One region of the Bradyrhizobium sp. WSM1417 genome, then DNA from elsewhere that is predicted to be linked to it. Evidence: riboswitches for the same ligand, from Rfam matches in the RefSeq annotation. Region 1 holds a riboswitch; the other holds the start of a gene.
The links. Region 1 has a riboswitch for cobalamin ahead of BRA1417_RS0118655 (DUF1636 domain-containing protein). Riboswitches for the same ligand answer to the same signal wherever they lie in the genome.

Region 1 (9,454 bases):
GTCGCGCGTGTTCGCGCGAGAGCCGACATGGCTGCGCCTCGGGCTTCCGGGCGGCGACTCCGAATGGACGCGCCTGACTGAGGTTCTAGCGCGCTAGCGCGAGCAGGCCTTCGACGTCGAGATGGGCTTCGATGTGATCGGCGAGCGCATCGAGCGCGCTCTCGACCCTGGCGGAATAGGGCTCGTCGCCGGCGGGAATGTCGAGCTTCGCCAAAAACGCCTTGCGGAAAACATCCGACGTGAACAGGCCGTGCAGATAACTGCCCTGCACGCGTCCGTCGCGCGAGATCGCGCCTTCCGGTTCGCCGTTCAGCCTTGCGAATGGCCGCGCGCGATCCGGACCATCGGTGCGGCCGATGTGGATTTCATAAGCCTCGATCGGCTGATCCGTCGCGGCATGCACGGCCGCGACACGCGTCAGCGTCTTCTGCGGGCTCATCACCGTCTCGACGTCCAGAAGTCCGAGACCCGGTGTGTCGCCGGCGGGGCCTTCGATCCCATCGGGATCCGTGACGCTGCGTCCGAGCATCTGATAGCCGCCGCAGAGGCCGAGCACATGGCCGCCTCTGCGGTGATGCGCCAGGAGATCGATGTCCCAGCCTTGCGCGCGCAGGAAGGCGAGATCGCCGCAAGTGGATTTCGAGCCGGGGATGATGACGAGCCTGACGTCGCCGGGAATGGCCTCGCCCGGCCGCACCATCACGAGATCGACGCCGGGCTCGAGCTTGAGCGGATCGAGATCATCGAAATTGGCAATCCGCGACAGCGCGAGACAGGCGATCTTGCATTGGCCCGGCTTGCGCGCATCGCTCAGGCCCAGCGCATCCTCAGCTGGCAACTCGCCGGCGCGCGCGAACCAGGGCAGCACGCCAAAGCCGCGCCATGCGGTCTTTTCTTCGATCAGTCTGTAGCCGTCGTCGAACAATGTCGGATCGCCGCGGAACTTGTTGATGACAAAACCCTGGATCATCGCGGCATCATCCGGGTCGATCACCGTCTTGATGCCGACGAGTTGCGCGATGACACCGCCGCGGTCGATGTCGCCGACCAGCACGACCGGCACATCGGCCTTGCGCGCAAAACCCATATTGGCGATGTCGGCCTTGCGCAGGTTCACCTCGGCCGGGCTGCCGGCGCCTTCCACCAGCACGAGATCGGCGCGCGCCTTCAGCCGCTCGAAGCTCTCCAGCACGGCGCCCATCAATGATGGCTTCATCGCCGCATATTCACGCGCACGCGCGGTCGCGATGCGTTTTCCCTGCACGATCACCTGCGCGCCGACATCGGTCTCGGGCTTGAGCAGCACCGGGTTCATGTCGGTGTGCGGCTCGACGCCGGCGGCGAGCGCCTGGAGCGCCTGGGCGCGGCCGATCTCGCCGCCGTCGACCGTGACGGCCGCATTGTTCGACATGTTCTGCGGCTTGAACGGGAGCACGCGCAGGCCGCGTCGCACAAAGGCGCGCGCGAGGCCGGCGACGATGAGCGATTTGCCCACGTCCGAGCCGGCGCCCTGGATCATCAATGCGCGCGCCATCGCGAGCTTCTTAGAACTCGACGCCGGCTTGCGCCTTGATGCCGGAGCGGAAGGGATGCTTGACCAGCGTCATCTCGGTGACGAGATCGGCGATCTCGATCAGCTCGTCCTTGGCGTTGCGTCCGGTGAGCACGACATGCGTCATCGGCGGCTTCTGCGTCGTGAGGAATTCGACAACCTCCGCGATGTCGAGATAGTCGTAGCGCAGCGCGATGTTGATCTCATCGAGCACGACCATGCGGAGATTCTGGTCGAGGATCAGCTCCTTGGCTTTCTCCCAGCCGGCGCGCGCGGCGGCGATGTCGCGGGCGCGGTCCTGCGTCTCCCAGGTAAAACCTTCGCCCATGGCGTGGAACTGGCAGAGGTCGCCGAAATGGCCGGTGAGCATGCGGCGCTCGCCGGTGTCCCAGGCGCCCTTGATGAACTGCACGACCGCGCAGGGGAAGCCATGGGCGACGCAGCGGACGATCATGCCGAAGGCGGAGGAGGACTTGCCCTTGCCGGCGCCGGTGTGGACGATGATGAGGCCCTTTTCGCCGCTCTTGGTCGCCATGATCTTGTCGCGGGCGACCTTCTTCTTCGCCATTTTCGAGGCGTGGCGGGCGTCGGTTTCGTCGGCCGTCTGGGTATCCGGTTCTGACGTCATCGGACGGGGTCCTTCGGCTTGACAAGAGGCGGTCGGGGGCAAATGGTGGCCCGGCGTTGGTTCCTGTCCTACGACAGGCGAAGAGGGAATGCGATAGGGCCCGAATCGGCAAGATTTGGTTCCAAAATGCAGCCGCCCCCGCGACCGTGACCGGAGAGATGCCCGAAGCCACTGATCCCCATGGGATCGGGAAGGCGGGGATCGAAGGGGAAACCCTGCTCCGGAAGCCGGGAGACCTGCCAGCGCGGACGATTTTGGACCGGCGGACGGGGTGTTCCGCGACGGGGAAACGGGCCTTCGCAAGAACGGTTCGTGGGCCTCTTCGCTTCCCGCTGTTTATTCTGGAAGAAGCGATGACCGTCACACTTCATGTCTGCATCACCTGCCGCGCCGGCGAGACGCTTGGCGAGGGCGAGACGACGCCCGGCAAGCGCCTGCATGGTGCGATCCTCGAGGCCGGCGTGCCCGACGGCGTCAGCGTGGTTCCCGTCGAATGCCTGTCTGCATGCAACCAGGGTTGCTCGGTCGCGCTCAGCGCGCCCGGCCGCTGGTCCTATGTCTATGGTCGCCTCTCGGATGCGCATGCGAGCGACGTGGTCGCGGGCGCCGCGGCCTATGCGGCCGCGCCCGATGGCCTCGTGCCCTGGCGCAGCCGCCCGGAGATCTTCCGCAAGCAATCGCTTGCCCGCATTCCCCCCATTCCCCCCATTCTCCCCTTGGCCGTCGTGCCGGAGCCCGCCGAATGAATTCGCTCGCAAAGGTCCCGGTCACGGTCGTCACGGGGTTTCTCGGCTCCGGCAAGACCACGCTGATCCAGCATCTGCTTGCCAACGCCAACGGCAAGAAGCTCGCGGTGCTCGTCAACGAGTTCGGCAGCGAGGGCGTCGATGGCGAGATTCTGAAATCCTGCGCCGATGCGAATTGCCCGGAAGAGAACATCATCGAGCTCGCCAATGGCTGCATCTGCTGCACCGTCGCTGACGATTTCATTCCGACCATGGAGAAGCTGCTGTCGCGGCCGGTGCGACCCGATCATATCCTGATCGAGACCTCGGGCCTGGCGCTGCCCAAGCCTTTGCTGAAGGCGTTCGACTGGCCGGAGATTCGTTCGCGCATCACGGTCGACGGCGTGATCGCGTTGGCCGACGCCGAAGCTGTCGCCGCCGGCCGTTTCGCGCCCGACCCTGACGCCGTCGAAGCGCAGCGCGCGGCGGACGGGAATCTCGATCACGAGACCCCGCTGTCGGAAGTGTTCGAGGACCAGATCGCCTGCGCCGACATCGTGCTGCTGACCAAGGCCGATCTTGCGGGTGCGGCAGGGCTCGAAGCAGCCAAAGCGGCGATCACCGCCGAGATGTCGCGCCGCGTGCCGATGCTGGCGATTACCGACGGCGCGATCGATGCGCGCCTCATCCTCGGTCTCGGAGCTGCCGCCGAGAACGATCTCGCCGCGCGTCCCTCGCATCACGACGGCGAGGAGGATCACGAGCACGACGATTTTGCGTCCGTCGTGATCGATCTTCCTGAAGTCACCGATATCGACGCGCTGGTTGCATCCGTTCAGCGTCTGGCGCGCGAGCAGAATGTGCTGCGCATCAAGGGTTACATCGCGATGGAAGGCAAGCCGATGCGTCTCTTGCTGCAAGCGGTCGGCGAGCGCGTGCGGCACCAGTTCGACAAGCCCTGGGGCGCGGGTGCGAGGCGATCAAAGCTGGTGGTGATCGGCGAGCACGGAAACATTGATGAAGCCGCGATTAAGGCGGGACTCGGTATCTGATGCACGTCGTCTTCCGCGAGAGCCGCGGTCTCGAGGAGACCGCGATACCAAGGGACATCGGCCAGGATCCGGCCGATCTCGTGGTGCTCTCGTATTCGGATTCCGATCTTGCCGCCTTCGCGGCCGGCTGGCGCCGTGGCCGCGACAGCCTGCCGTCGCTACGGCTCGTCAATCTCGCCGAACTCCGTCACCCGCTCTCGGTCGACACCTATATCGAACGCACTCTTGCGCACGCGCGCGGCATCTTGGTTCGCCTGATCGGTGGCGAGTCTTACTGGTCGTATGGACTTGCGGCCCTGCAACAGCTCGCCAAGGAGCGCGGCATCGTGCTGGCCGTGCTGCCGGCCGACGGCCGCGACGACACGCGGCTCGATGCGTATTCGACCCTGCCGGTCTCGACATTGCGTCGGCTCAAGGTGCTCTGCGACACCGGCGGCCCCGTCGCATCGCAAGCCGCAATCGCGCAGCTTGCATTGGCCTCGGGCCTCTATGCGGGACCTGTTATCGGGGAGATGACCGTCCCCGAGATGGGCTTTTACGATCGGGCGCGCGGTGTCATTGCCGCGCCGGCGTCGGGTGAGGGCAGGCCGCGCGCGCTCGTGGCCTTCTATCGCTCCTATCTCACCGCTGCCGACACTGGCCCGGTCGATGCCCTGATCGCCGCATTGCGCGAGAAGAGGTTCGACGCGCATGGTGTGTTCGTCACCTCGCTGAAAGCCGCGGGAGTTGCGGATTGGTTGCGCGAGTATCTGGCGCAAAATCCTCCGGCCGCGATCGTCAATGCGACGGCGTTCTCGGCGATGGGCGACGACGGCACGACGCCGTTCGACGCCGCATCCTGCCCGGTGTTCCAGGTCGCGCTCTCCACGGCACGCCGCGAGGACTGGGCGAGTTCGCTCCGCGGCCTCTCGCCCGGCGACCTCGCGATGCATGTGGTGCTGCCCGAGGTCGACGGCCGCCTGTTTGCGGGCGTGGTGAGCTTCAAATCGGCGGCGATGCGCGATCCCGATTTGCAATTTTCGCACCTGGCACACAGGCCCGACGAGGAGCGCGTGAACGCCGTGGCCGCGCGCGTTGCGGCCTGGCGTCGCCTTGCGGAGAAGCCGGCCGCCGAAAAGCGGATGGCGCTCGTGCTCTCCAACTATCCGGGCCGCCCGCATCAGATCGCGCATGCGGTCGGTCTCGATGCCCTGGCCTCGGTCGATGCCTTGGTGTCCGACCTCGCGGAGGCTGGCTTCGATGTCGATCCGGTCCATGCGCTCGGCGAAACGCTGCTCAAGCAGACCTTGAGCTGGAGCGTTGCCGACTACCGCGCTGCGCTCTCGCGGCTTCCGCAAGTCTTGCAGGATGATCTCGCGCAAGCCTGGGGCGCGCCGGAGACTGATCCGGGTTGTCGCGATGGCGCGTTCCATTTCGCCGCGATTCAATGCGGCCGGTCGATCATCGCGGTTCAGCCGGAGCGTGGCGATGCGACCGCGCGCGATGCCGAGTATCACGATCTCGCCCGCACGCCGCGCCATGCCTATGTCGCGTTCTATCTCTGGCTCCGAGGGCAGGGCTGTGATGCCGTCGTGCATATAGGCGCGCATGGCACGCTGGAATGGCTGCCCGGAAAATCCGTGGCGCTGTCGCAGGCGTGCTGGCCGGAAGCCCTCATCGGCGATCTGCCCGTCATTTATCCCTTCATCGTCAACGATCCCGGCGAGGCCGCGCAGGCCAAGCGGCGCCTGGGTGCCGTCACGATTGGCCATCTGCCGCCGCAACTCGCGGCATCAGCGGTGCCGGACGGGCTGCGCAGGCTTGAACAGCTCCTCGACGAGTACTCGACGGCCGATGGCCTCGATCCCGCCCGCCGCCAGCGCCTGATCGCCGCGATCCGTGACGAGGCGCGTGCGGCTGGCCTCGAAGACGATCTTGGTCTGGATGCAGCGGCCGCACCGGCCGAAGCGATCCCGCGGATCGACCGCTTCGTCTGCGATCTCAAGGAAAGCCAGTTCGGCGACGGCCTCCACGTGTTCGGCCGCGGCGCCTGCGGCGACGCGGAACGCGACGCCTTGCGGGCCGCGCTTGCAGGACAGCGCGTCGCGCCGGGGCCGTCAGGCTCACCCTATCGCGGCCGCCAGGACGTGCTGCCTACGGGACGCAATCTCTTTGCCGTCGATCCGCGTGCGGTGCCGACGCCGTCGGCGCATGCGCAAGGCATCAAGCTCGCGGAAGAGCTGCTGCGCCGCCATTTGCAGGATCACGGCGACTGGCCGAAAGGACTCGTGGTTGATCTCTGGGGCTCGGCGACGATGCGCACCGCAGGCGAGGAGTTTGCCATGGCGCTGCATCTGGCCGGCCTCGCACCGCGCTGGGATCATGCGTCCGGCCGTGTCACCGGCTACGACATCATCGCGCCTGCCGAGCTTGGCCGGCCCCGCATCGACGTCACGCTGCGGGTCTCGGGCCTGTTTCGCGACGTCTTCTCGGGCCTTGCGCAATTGTTCGAAGCGGCAGCCGAGGCGCTGTCGGCCCGCGAGGACGAGGGCGACGAAAATCCCTATCGCCATCGCACATCGCGCGTGTTCGCGCCGCGTCCCGGACAATACGGCGTGGGTCTCTCGGCAATCCCGGACGCCTTCACGCCCGAGACGCGCGACGCCGCCGGCGAAGCCTGGCTCTCGGCATCGTCATGGGCGTTCTCGGCCGACGGCGAGATCACGCTCGATCGTGCCGGTATCGAGAAGCGGCTCGCATCCGCCGATGCTTTCGTGCACGTGCAGGATTTGCCTGAAACCGATCTTCTGCTCGCGGCCGACTATGCCGCGCATGAGGCCGGCATTGCGGCTGCCGCAGCCCATCTCGGCGCGGCAGGACCATCGCTCTATCATCTCGATGCGACGCGCCCCGAGCAGCCGCACGCGCGTACGCTGACCGAGGAAATCTCCCGTGTCGTCCGCGCACGCGCGGCCAATCCGGCCTGGATCGCCGGCATGATGTGCCACGGTTTTCGCGGGGCGGCCGAGATCACCGCGACGCTCGAGCATATGGCCGCCTTCGCGCATCTGGCCGGCGCCGTGCCGCCGCATCTGTTCGACCTGTACTACGATGCGACGCTCGGCGATGACGACGTCCGCGCCTTCATGGCCCGCGAAAATCCGGCGGCGCTGGCGGCGATGGAGACGTGTTTCACGCGCCTGCATGAGGCCTCGCTCTGGCGTACGCGCCGCAATTCGATCGCGGCTGCGCTGCGGGAGGCGTCATGAGTGCTTCCGTGGTCAAGGGCTGGTGTCCCGGCGCGCTGCGCCCGATGCAATCGGGCGACGGGCTCGTGGTCCGCGTGCGTCCGTTCGGCGGACGGCTGGAAGCGACACAAATCTCCGGACTGGCTCATCTCGCCGAACGCCATGGCAACGGCCTGGTCGACGTGACCAGCCGAGCCAATCTCCAGATCAGGGGCGTCAACGAGACCAGCCACAGGCTGCTGCTCGACGGCCTTGCGCAACTGGCGCTGCTCGACCCGGATGCTGAGACCGAATCCCGTCGCAACATCCTCGTGACGCCGTTCTGGCGTAGCGGGGACGCGACCCAATCGCTCGCCGCCGAGCTCGAGGAAGCACTCGCCGATAGCAAGCTCGAACTTCCAACCAAGTTCGGCTTCGCGATCGATGACGGCACCTCACGCGTGCTTGCCGGCGATTCCGCGGACGTGCGGATCGAGCGCGATCGTTCCGGCGGACTGCTGGTGCGGGCTGATGGCGACAAACTCGGCCGCTCCGTCGCGCGCGGCGAGGCCGTGAGCACCGCACTCGCATTCGCCAACTGGTTCGTGACCTCAGGCGGCGCCAGAGGCGGACGAGGGCGGATGGCGGCGCATCTTGCTGCGGGTGCAATCTTGCCGGAGGCGTTGCGCGGCGAGGCCGAGCCGGCGCCGATCATGGCCGCGGCGCGTCCCGGCCTCTATGCGCAAGGTGCGATGGTTGGCGTCGCCTTCGGACAGATGGCGCATGCGACGCTCAACCAGTTCGCCGGTTGCGGACATGCGCTGCGCATGACGCCATGGCGGATGGTTTTGAGCGAGGGCAAGCGCGCGATGCCGAGCGCGACTGGTCTCATCACCGAGGCCTATGATCCCGCGCTGCGCGTCATCGCGTGCAGCGGTGCGCCACGCTGTCGCGAGGCGCATGCCGATACCCGCGGCCTTGCCGCGGCCCTGGCCCCGAACATCGGCGCGGCCGCACGGCTCCACGTCTCCGGCTGTGCCAAGGGCTGCGCCCATTCGGGTCCCGCCGCCATCACTCTGGTTGCGACCGGCGCCGGCTTCGATCTCGTGCGCGGTGGGTCGACGCGCGACGAGCCCATCCTGCGCGGGCTGAACCGCGACGACATCGTCAGGGAACCCTCCATCCTGATGGGAGGGCACTGATGCCGTACATTTACGAGACCGACGGCGCGGCGATCTACCGGCAGTCCTTTGCGACCATCCGGGCCGAAGCCGATCTTGCGCGCTTCACGCCGGACGAGGAGCAGGTGGTGGTGCGGATGATCCATGCCGCGGGCATGGTCGGCCTGGAGGCGCATATCCGCTTCACTTCAGGCATGGCGGTTGCTGCGCGCGCGGCCTTGCAGAAGGGCGCACCGATCCTGTGCGACGCGCGCATGGTCTCCGAAGGAATTACGCGGGCGCGGCTTCCCGCCGCCAACGCCGTCATCTGCACGCTGGGCGACGAGACCGTTCCCGCGCTCGCGCAGTCCATGCGCAACACCCGTTCGGCCGCGGCCCTGGAGCTATGGCGGCCGCATCTCGACGGCGCGATCGTGGCGATCGGCAACGCGCCGACCGCGTTGTTTCATCTCCTCAACATGCTGGAGGACCGGGACTGCCCGCGGCCCGCGGCCATCATCGGCTGTCCGGTCGGCTTCGTCGGCGCGGCCGAATCCAAAGCTGCGCTGATAGCCAATCCCCCGGTGCCGGCATTGACGGTCGAGGGCCGCCTCGGCGGTTCCGCGATCACGGTCGCCGCCGTGAACGCGCTGGCGAGCCGGAGCGAATAGCGATGGGACGCATCATTTGCTGCGGTCTCGGCCCTGGTGATCCCGATATGATGAGCGTGCGCGCCGATCGCACGGTGCGCGGCGCAAAGCATGTCGCCTATTTCCGCAAGAAGGGCCGGCCCGGCCAGGCGCGACGCATCGTCGAGGGCATGTTGGCGGGCGACGTCACCGAATATCCGATGGAATATCCTGTCACCACGGAGATCGCCTTCGACGCGCCTGAATACGTCCAGCTGCTTGCCGGCTTCTACGACGAATGGGCGGAGCGACTGGCGCGGCTGGCGCGCGCGGTCGACGTCGTCGTGCTCTGCGAGGGCGATCCTTACTTCTACGGCTCCTTCATGCATCTGCACACGCGCCTGCAAGGCCGCGTCGAGATCGAGGTGATCGCCGGCATTCCCGGCATGGTCGGCTGCTGGAATGGCGTGGGACAACCGATCGCGCTCGGTGACGACGTGAC
Region 2 (9,454 bases), 2.0 Mb from region 1:
ATTGAAGACAGGCCATGTTCAGACTCGGGGCTCGTCTGTTACAAACGAGCGGGATTTTGCGGCGGCGGCGCGCCAGAGCGGCCGGACATCAGTCGGAGAGACTTTAGTCGGCAGGGCTCGGCGAATCGTGAGCGACGCGAAGCGCTGGGCGCCTCGGCTCAGTGTCTCGTGCGCAGATCTTATTACCTGCCGACCCGCGTGCGGCCCGCAAGCTGGCAATTTGATCTCATCACAAAAGTTTCAGCCGGGACTGGAGCTTGTCGCATCTGGGACACTGAATGTAGTCATCAAACCAGGACATCCGACTTTGTTTGTTCGCCCGGACTCGTCACCGAAATCAGTAGCTTGCATGTCAGATGCAACTGGCATCCCAGTTGCTATTGCCCAGTAACACCGTAAGCGCTGAGTGCGACAGCGGTGTAAGACGGATACATCAGCTTTGCGGGAGCGTATTGGGCACCCAATCGCTTGATGGAGCACCGATGCGGCCACCGGACAGCTTACCCTTTTGCGGTACACCTGTTGTTGTCAGATCGACCAGCAAGATTAGTCTGATCTACCAACACGACCGCCGTGATCTAGCTCAAAGCGAACTCGCCAATCAAATATGGGCCGAAAGCTTCGTGGACGAACGCCGGCAGCGAGCACCTCGAAAGGCACAGCTTGATGCAGCCTCGCGTCAGAAGATCCGGTGCATGCTGCGCCGGCCCGTCGAGGGAACGGGGGCTCGCATCGCTTTCGACTGTTTCCTTGATTAACAATCAGAACTGATGAGGCGGGGGTATGAACAAATCGATCCGGGAGCTTCGGCTTTAGCTGAAGCATCTGTTTTGGCGATCGGGCTGCTGATGTCGTCAGGAGCTAACGCCGACGATGATCTGATGAGAACCGCCAAGGAGATCTTCCATCCGATTCCTCAGTCGTTCCTGAGGTAAAGAACAATCCAATCACGCATGAAAAGATTCAGCTTGGCAAGATGCTGTTCTTCGATCCGCGGCTATCGGCAAGCGAGATCATCAGCTGCAATACGTGCCACAATCTCGCCACCGGCGGAGTCGATGCCGGTCCGACCTCCGTCGGTCACGGCTGGAAGGTCGGCCTACGTCGGGCCCCCACCCTCTACAATGCAGTGTTCAATACGGCGCAATTCTGGGACGGACGCGCCGTGGACCTCAAGGCGCAAGCCACCGGCCCTGTGCAGGCGAGTGCCGAAATTAATGCGACTCCGGATCATGTGCTCGACACCTTGAACTCAATGGCAAGCTATGTCGACTTGTTCAAAAACGCTTTCCCGAACGAAGCGAGACCGGGTCACCTTCGAAAACTTTGCAAAGGCAATCGAGGCTTTTGAAGCAACTCTCATTACGCCTGCGGCCCCATTCGATCAGTATCTGGGGGGCAATACACATGCTCTCAACGATCAGGAGAAGTCAGGCTTGGCGCTGTTTATGGAGAAGGGGTGCTCCACCTGCCACAATGGAATTAATGTCGGTGGACAGGCCTATTTCCCATTCGGCGCGATGAAAAAGCCGGACCCAAGGGTGCTTCCGGACGCCGACGGGGCCGGTTCGCGGTCACCAAGGCGGCCGCCGACGAATATGTCTTCCGCGCGGCGCCGTTGCGGAACGTCGCCTTGCGAGCCCCTTACTTCCATTCGGGTCAGGTTTGGAATCTGAAGCAAGCTGTTGCCTGATGAGTGAATTCCAGCTCGGCGCCAAGCTTAGCGATGAGGAAGAGAACGATATCGTAGCGTTTCTAAATTCGCTGACCCGGCGGCTGCCTAAGATCGAGTATCCGATACTACCCACGCGTACGAACACCACACCAGAGCCTTCTATAGACAAATAGGTTAACGCACCGGCCCCATGCGTTGGCCTCCAGATGCGGTGCAACGACCCTGACCGATCTCGTGCACTAAAAAAACGCCCGGCCTCCTCGGGAGGCCGGGCGAAAGTCACGCCGGAGCGACGCTGCTTTATGAATCGCACCAGCTTTCGTCGGTAGGGAGGACTACCGGCGATCGATTTACGGCGAGGGCATTCGCCGTCAAACAACGAGGAGCGGAGATCGCTCCGCGCGAAATCTGGAGCCTCTTGCCTTCCACTCCTGTGGGAAATCTCAGGACTTGACCACCACTCGCCCGCTGTCCGGTTGGCAAGGCAGTGCCTTGCTCAAGCTGGGATCCTTCGCGCAACCGGTTTCGGTGCCGTGCCCTGAAACTCAAGCCGCCGTTTGCTTGGCGCAGCAGCATCCCCAAGCACCAACAGCGCTCGATTATCTTTCCCGAGCATCGTGCCAAAGCGCCAATTTTCGTATGACATTCCGTAAGGGCGGTAAAATTGATTGTTATGATGGCACACATCCACGCGATGGATAAATGAAACAGTCGGGCTGCGGTTCGCGTACAGCGTTAATGACTATGGAATATGTCACCTGATCGGCACGAAAGTTCCTTGATCTTCTGAACTGAGAACGCCAGCTACGTCTTCACATTGGGATCGAGATCGGTCTCTAGCTCAATGTCGATCGGAACATGAAGCAGCGAGCAGGAGGGAGCAACCTGAACACGGTCCCTACCCAGGTTTTGGACCAGAGGGGCAAGTTGGCGGAGCAGCGGCGGAAGATTGGAGCGCCACACGTTGCGACCATCGACGACGCCTAGCGAGACCACGAGATCTCTAGGAGCTGTGGCGACAATTGTGTCCAACTGGTCGGGCGCCCGAACCAGGTCCACATCAAGCCCGGCAACGGGCAAGGCCAAGGTTGTTTCAAGATTGTCGCCGATAGCCCCGAAATAAGTGGCCAGCATGATTTTAAGCGCCGGCACGGCCTTTGCGAAATGAGCATAGGCCCGGCGGACAGCCGCCCGAGATGCCTCATCCAGGTCCATCACTAGGGATTGCTCATCGAGCTGAACCCATTCAGCACCGCGCGAGGCTAGTTCGCGGAGAACATCGACATAGACTGGGAAGAGTCGATCAAGCAACGACAACGGATTGAATGCTGGATTTGAGCTTTTGCCGAGCTTCAGGAAAGTGACTGGGCCAACCAGGACGGGGCGCGTCTGCTAGCCGAGACTTTTTGCCTCCTCATACTCCTCGATCGGCTTTCGGGAGGAATACTTAAAGATTTGATCCTGGTGAAATTCCGGCACCATGTAGTGGTAGTTGGTATCGAACCACTTCGTCATCTCCTGCGCGGCTACGCCAGGCCCATGCTGAGCGTGACCACCGTCCTGAGCGCCACGTGCCATGGTCTTGAGCGACACAGGACAGTCGGTCCAGCCGTATACGTCGGGAATGGCACCGACCATTACGCTAGTATCGAGCACATGGTCGTAGAGCGAGAAGTGATTTGAAGGAATGACGGTCGCGCCGCGGGATTTCTGCCGTGCCAATTCGCGGCACGAAGTCCACTTCCCGCCTCGAGGAACTCGGCTGCGCTGGACTTTCCCGCCCAGTAGCTCTCGAGCGCGAACTTGAGCTCGCGTCGTGGGCCGATGCGTGACGTCCCCAGTGTGGCAACGGGAAGCGACCGAATAGACATAACTTAGACCCCATGATTGGGGGCAAAGGCCATGTCGGACGCGTGCAGCGAATGTCGCGTGAACGACAGCTGCTAGGCGCACCACCGGGACACCCCGCCCGTGGACGATATCTTGTCGAGGCAGGTCTCCTGGCTCGCGGGTCGTCGCTGCTGTCCGGCCTTCCCGAAGCCGCATGGCTTCAGTGACTTCGTTGGACAGCGGCTCGCCGTTCACAGTTGCGGGGACAGCGCTGGGATTACACCGGCTTCCCTCTTAGCTCCGGATCAAACGAAATCCGGAGACCACGACTTCCGGCATTATGCGGACGGGGATCGATGCGCCAACCTACCGAGCCTGGCTGCGATGTTGCCCAAGTCATTGCGAGCCGTACTAGGTAGGCTATGACGATCTGAGGCGAAATCGAGCGATGAAGGTTTCTCGACACGGGGCTGGCTATGCTGCCTTAGACGGGACACAGGTGTCAGGCACCGGACAGACGACCGCGCATTGCGGCGTGTCGCAATGGCCCTCGCACTCCGTACACTTCTTGGCGTCGATAACGTAAATGTCACGCTTGAGGCTGATCGCCGCGTTGGGACACTCGAACTCACATGCACCACAAACCGTACATTGCGAAGCGACGATCTTGTAAGCCATACCTTCCGACTCCTTTGGGCGAACGATGCGATTCGCGATCCCCTTCAAGGGCCGTGCCAAACAGACGCGCTCAATGCTGGGCAATTCGCGCAATTGTGCTGCCCGGGTCTGAGACCATGTTACATCTGCGACAGCAACAGGCCGTCTCAATTTCGAGCTATACGAGCCCTCGCACCCTGCACGAGAGCCAGTCGCGACTCAACCAGTGCGCGCTTCCAGGTTTGTCTGTCACGGCAGCGCGGGACCAACCGAGGCTCGACGATTCCGAACCGGCGGCGCGACTAAAAGCCGCGAGCCAACGCGTCTACGCCGGATCTCGGCAGACCTTCGGTCACACGCCCTGACCGGAGGTTTTTTGCAAACCTCGCTGATGGCTGCAACGTTATCTCCGCGGAACTGGCTGAGACTGGCCAAAAACAGTCTGTGCTACAAAACGCTCCGCGTCGGCGCTTCGGAGAGAAATGAAGTTGCGCTGGGAGGAGCGACACTGGCTTTGCAAAGTGACCGCCTATCAGCACGCCTGGTACAGTAGGCGCAGCAGTGCGGACGAGCGCTGGTCCGCTTTGCCTGGCCGTGCTTAGCCACCTGTCGTGCAACTATTTTGGACGAAGTGGAGGAGGGCTGAAGGATGATTGTGCAAATTGCTTCAGCGGCATGGCCTTTCCGAACAGATGGCCCTGCGCAAGGTCGAAGCCGAGTTCGGTCACAGCAATCAGGTCGGCCTCGCTCTCCACACCTTCGGCGACAGTGCGCACACTGTACTCTTTGGCTAGATCAACGATATGGCGGCACACCGTTCGCTTCAGGGCCCCATTTCCGCAACCAGAGATGAACTTCCGGTCTACTTTCAACTTCATGAACGGGAATTTCTCCACCCCCATGAGCTGCGGCCAATTGGTGCCAACATTGTCGATTGCAAGGCCAATGTTGTGAAAGCGAACCTCACGCGCGACCTCGATCAGGAGATCTAGGTTCTGGATGGCCTCCTTGCTCGCGATTTCAATCGTCAAGCCGCCGAAATCCGGGTGCGACGGCATGCGCTGACAGAGATCACGTACCCCCTGCGGGTCAATCAGGAATGCGGCCGGGAGATTGATGGAGAGATCGATCGAAGTTTGGTGCTCCAGAAGATAGTGCCAATCCCTGATGGCGCGGTCGATCACGAACTGCGACAACTCCCTAAAATGCGGATCGTGAGGCTCCGGGATGAAATAGGCTGGTGGAACAACGCCCCAGGTCGGGTGCCGCATTCGCACAAGCGCCTCGGCGCCGCGGCGGCTGAGGGTACACGCGTCAAACTTCGGCTCATACCAGAGCTCAAGCCAGCCAGCGTGTAAGGCTTCTCCGACATGGACCGCCGGACGGGGCGCCGGCTCTCTGGGCAAGAGCATGGCGACCCGATCGCGCAACGTCTCAGCTGCAAACGGCGTCCTCAGCGGCGGCAGCATAGCAAGTCCATATTCGCCCCCCACCTGCTGCACTGCCGTCATGACGATCGACTCGCGGGCGCCGAACGCCAGCACTTTGCCCGCAAATTCTTCGCGTACGAGTATCTCGAGCAATCGTCCAGGCTCGATGCGATCCGAGCCAATGCCGAGCAGGATCAGATCAGGGAACTCCGTGCAGAGTACGTGCGACAACTCGTCAGCAGTGCCGCATTCGCTGATAACAAACCCCATACCCTCCAGCACATCCCGAAGAAAGGCGCGCAGATGCCGCTTTCCGCCCGCCACGCACGCTCGCGGCCGCACCTTACGGTGCCCGAAGATTACAGGTTTTCGTCCGACAAGTTCGGCCTGCCCATGCCCCATCGCAACCACTCCCGTTCCGTGATGGTCCCTTAAACGAGGAGCGAAGGTCCAAACAAGCTGTGCTTGGCATTATCTCTCGATTCTTCGAGGTAAGCTTAAGATGGTGCACTAGCGTGCAAAATCTTTCGCGGTGTTGTTCACACGATTTTGTCGGCGCATGCGTATGATACCTGGCCGGCTTCGCGCAACTTTGTACGAGTGACGCACGCGGTTGTCGGGAATCTCACCTTCGGGTGCGCGGACCCGGTGCGCCCTATGTGCTGCGATCATCATGGTGCGAGATCTAATTGATGGACTCGCTTGTGAGTGACGATCGGCAATCACTCTTACGGCGACAACTTGCACTTTCTTCAGCTCTGCTGCTTATAGCGAGTGCGGAAGTCCCATTCTCTACCGAGCTTGATAGTTGCTCTCATTTGCGGTTTCTGTATCTTTCTGGCTATGAATTTCCTCAAGAGGGGCTAACGTTACGGGTGTTCGTGTTGGAGATGAAGCGCAAGGTCTGTCCCACGGGGCACGGCTTTGCGCAAAAGGCGTGCCAGGAGCTGAGGACGCGATTGCAGAAGTGGTCGAAAAGCTCTTTCTGAACTAGGTGGCCCCGGACCGGAGTTCAGCCTTGAAGGCGCGAAGCAGGCGGCCTTGTGCCTGATTCAGGATCCCGAAGAGGGGTTCATTTTTGTCATCGCGCAACAAGCCACCGGGCAGATTGTAGGGGTCGCCACCATCTCGGCCGTACAGGCCGTGAGAGTTAGCCGGAGCCTACGGCGTGCTTCAGGATTCATGGATTTGTCGCGACTTCCGAAGCTCTCGCCACGGTCGGCGTTTGCTCGAGGCGGTACATTCGGAGGCGAAGTGCCGAGGCTGGCAGATGATTGAGGTTGCGTTGCCTCCGGATAGCTATCCGGGCTTAGAACGGGTGCGCCGTTTCGGGGATATCGGGTTGGAGGGTTGCGCTCATTGCGGTGGCCTAGCAACGGCCGGATCGTGCCGCACTGCGGATCGAGTTCCATGAGGCCTTCATGTAGTCCGCCACCGGCAGCCGGCCATCCGGTGCGATCTTCAAACCGTTCGGCCAGCCGTCATATTCGATGATCAGAGACCAGGCGCCGTCTGGTGAAATCCGGTAAATGCGGCCGAAGGGGTATCGACGACGTAGAGATTTCCGGACTTGTCGAACGACGGCCCCTCGATGAAACCATCCACTAGATGACCCCCGCGGTTGGCATCAGCCCAGTCCCAGGAAACATCCGGGCGACGAAATTGCGCCGGCATCGAGGAGAACTCGCGAGGCTCGACCAGCTGAGGCGGCTTGTCCAGATACATCATGACGCGCCTCCCAATGTGCGGCGCGGCTGGCCCTCATATTTGTAGCCGAACTGCTTGGGCATCGGTCCCTTGTTGCGATCCTTGCGCCCGGTCTGCTCCCACGCATGCGCAAGGATTCCAACCGCACGCGACAGGCAGAAGACCCCGCGCGCCAGCGCAGGCGCAAAGCCCAGCTCGCCGTAAATGACCGCGGTGGCGCCATCAATGTTCATCGGAATGAGTTTGCCCTTGCGCTGCTGCATCGCGCGCTCGATCGCGCGGGCGGCCCTGGCATAATCGCCGCTGACGCTGCCCTCGTCGGCAGCGGCATCCACCAGCGCCAATAGCGGTGCTGCGCGCGGGTCGACCGGATGAAACCGGTGGCCGAAACCGGGCAGATATTTGCCGCGTCTTGCGGTGAAATGGTCGATCGCGGCGGAAGCGGCCTCGCCGATCTCCAGCCCATCGCGCCGTCGCAACACATCTTCGTACAGTTCGATTGCCTGCTCTCCTGCTCCGCCATGTACGTCATCGAGCGTATTGATTGCGGAGGCGATTGCACCGTTCAGGGGCAGGCCGCAGCTCACCGCCATTTGCGCGATCGCGATGGAGGGCGCGTGCGGACCATGGTCGATGGACGCGACCAGCGCAGCTTGTAGCAAATGCTCCTGCGCGGGCGTCGGCAGATCGCCGCGCAACATCAGCCAAATCATGGCGGGAAAGGAAATCCGGCCGATTAACTGTTCGATCGGATAGCCCCGATAGGCGATGCGACCGGGCACGATATCGCAGATCGAGGTTCGCCACCAATGGGCGGCTTGCTGTCGCAATTCTTGTTCGCTCATTTCCGGCTCCATCCATTCAACCTGCCGATCGCCAACCGCTACAAGCCGTTGGGCGTCATGATGCCGTTCCGTTCGTGGCCACGCGAGCTGCCGGAAGATCGGTCTCGCCCTGATGTGGCGTGCCGACCGCGCGGCTCGACACCAGCCTCTCAACATCTGCATGCGAATAGCCGAGCCGCTTCAGCCATTTCTCAGTGTCGGCGCCGAGTGCTGGAGCTGGTGAAGGCACCGGAAACTCCTCATTCAGCCGGAAGCCTGGCCGCGTGATTCGTAACGGCCGCGCACCAGCCTCTTCCGGCACCAGCGCCTCGACGAACCGGCGATCGAGCAACTGTGGCTGCTGCAAAACTTGCGAGACCGTCAGCACGCAGCCTGCGGGAACACCAGCCAAATTCATTTGGGACTCCCATTTATCAGCAGGCTTGCAGCTCAGTGCCTTGTTCAACTCCGCGTTCAGCGCTGCGCGATTGACCTTGCGCATCTCGCGCCCTGCGAAGCGTGGGTCCGTCTTCAGGTCCGGTCGGCCGATCAGGTCACATAGCGCTTCGTATTGCTTCTGCTCGTTGGCGGAAATATTCAGCGGGCCTGTTGCCGTGCGGAACGTGCCGGACGGAGCCGCCGTGAAGTTCTCGTTGCCCATAGGCTGCGGCTCGACGCCGGCGTTCAGGTGGTTGGAGACAACCCATCCCATCGCTGCAACCGTGGCCTCGAGCAGGGACACGTCGATGAAGCGACCTCGGCCGCTGTGCCGCTGTTCGACCAGAGCCGCGGCGATGGCAAACGCAGCTGTCAGTCCCGCGATGGTGTCCGAGATCGGAAAGCCGGTGCGCAGCGGAGCCGAAGCTGTATCGCCGGTGACGCTCATGGCTCCGGAGAGACCCTGGACGATCTGGTCATAGGCCGGACGGGCGGACCACGGCCCGCTCTGCCCGAAACCGGAGATCGCGCAGTAAATAAGACGCGGATTCTGCCTGCTGAGCACATCTACGCCCAGGCCAAGCCGTTCCATCACTTTCGGCCGGAAGCTTTCGAGCACCACGTCGGCTTCCTTGACGAGCCGCAAGAACACCTCGCGGCCCGAATCTGACTTCAAGTCCAACGCCACGGATTGCTTGCCGGCGTTCACGGCGACGAATGAAAGTCCCTGCAGGCGCTCTGACCTTTGCGGATCGGCTCCGAGTCGCCGCGCCAGGTCGCCGCCGTTCGGATTTTCGACTTTGATCACCTCCGCGCCAAGGCGCGCGAGGTGGTAACCGCAGAACGGCCCGGCCAGCACGTTGGACAGGTCGAGGACGCGGAAGCCGGTTAGC

Region 2: linked by a shared signal. The riboswitch ahead of BRA1417_RS39740 (hypothetical protein) and the one ahead of BRA1417_RS0118655 (DUF1636 domain-containing protein) in region 1 are both predicted to bind cobalamin.

Annotation. Positions count from the first base shown of each region.
Region 1 covers NZ_KI911783.1:3,912,656-3,922,109, forward strand. Annotated here, with positions in the region: gene cobD (threonine-phosphate decarboxylase CobD) at 1-97, shown strand, start outside; gene BRA1417_RS0118645 (cobyric acid synthase) at 86-1,534, opposite strand; gene cobO (cob(I)yrinic acid a,c-diamide adenosyltransferase) at 1,545-2,180, opposite strand; cobalamin riboswitch at 2,221-2,439, shown strand; gene BRA1417_RS0118655 (DUF1636 domain-containing protein) at 2,534-2,926, shown strand; gene cobW (cobalamin biosynthesis protein CobW) at 2,923-3,957, shown strand; gene cobN (cobaltochelatase subunit CobN) at 3,957-7,205, shown strand; gene cobG (precorrin-3B synthase) at 7,202-8,365, shown strand; gene BRA1417_RS0118675 (precorrin-8X methylmutase) at 8,365-8,994, shown strand; gene BRA1417_RS0118680 (precorrin-2 C(20)-methyltransferase) at 8,997-9,454, shown strand, end outside.
Region 2 covers NZ_KI911783.1:1,926,911-1,936,364, reverse strand. Annotated here, with positions in the region: gene BRA1417_RS46165 (cytochrome-c peroxidase) at 977-1,351, shown strand; gene BRA1417_RS46160 (cytochrome c peroxidase) at 1,266-1,676, shown strand; partial or broken gene BRA1417_RS39740 (hypothetical protein) at 2,480-3,546, opposite strand; cobalamin riboswitch at 3,648-3,848, opposite strand; gene BRA1417_RS42305 (4Fe-4S binding protein) at 3,980-4,183, opposite strand; gene BRA1417_RS0109335 (EAL domain-containing protein) at 4,780-5,994, opposite strand; gene BRA1417_RS46155 (hypothetical protein) at 7,087-7,320, opposite strand; gene BRA1417_RS0109325 (citryl-CoA lyase) at 7,317-8,144, opposite strand; gene BRA1417_RS0109320 (CaiB/BaiF CoA-transferase family protein) at 8,200-9,454, opposite strand, start outside.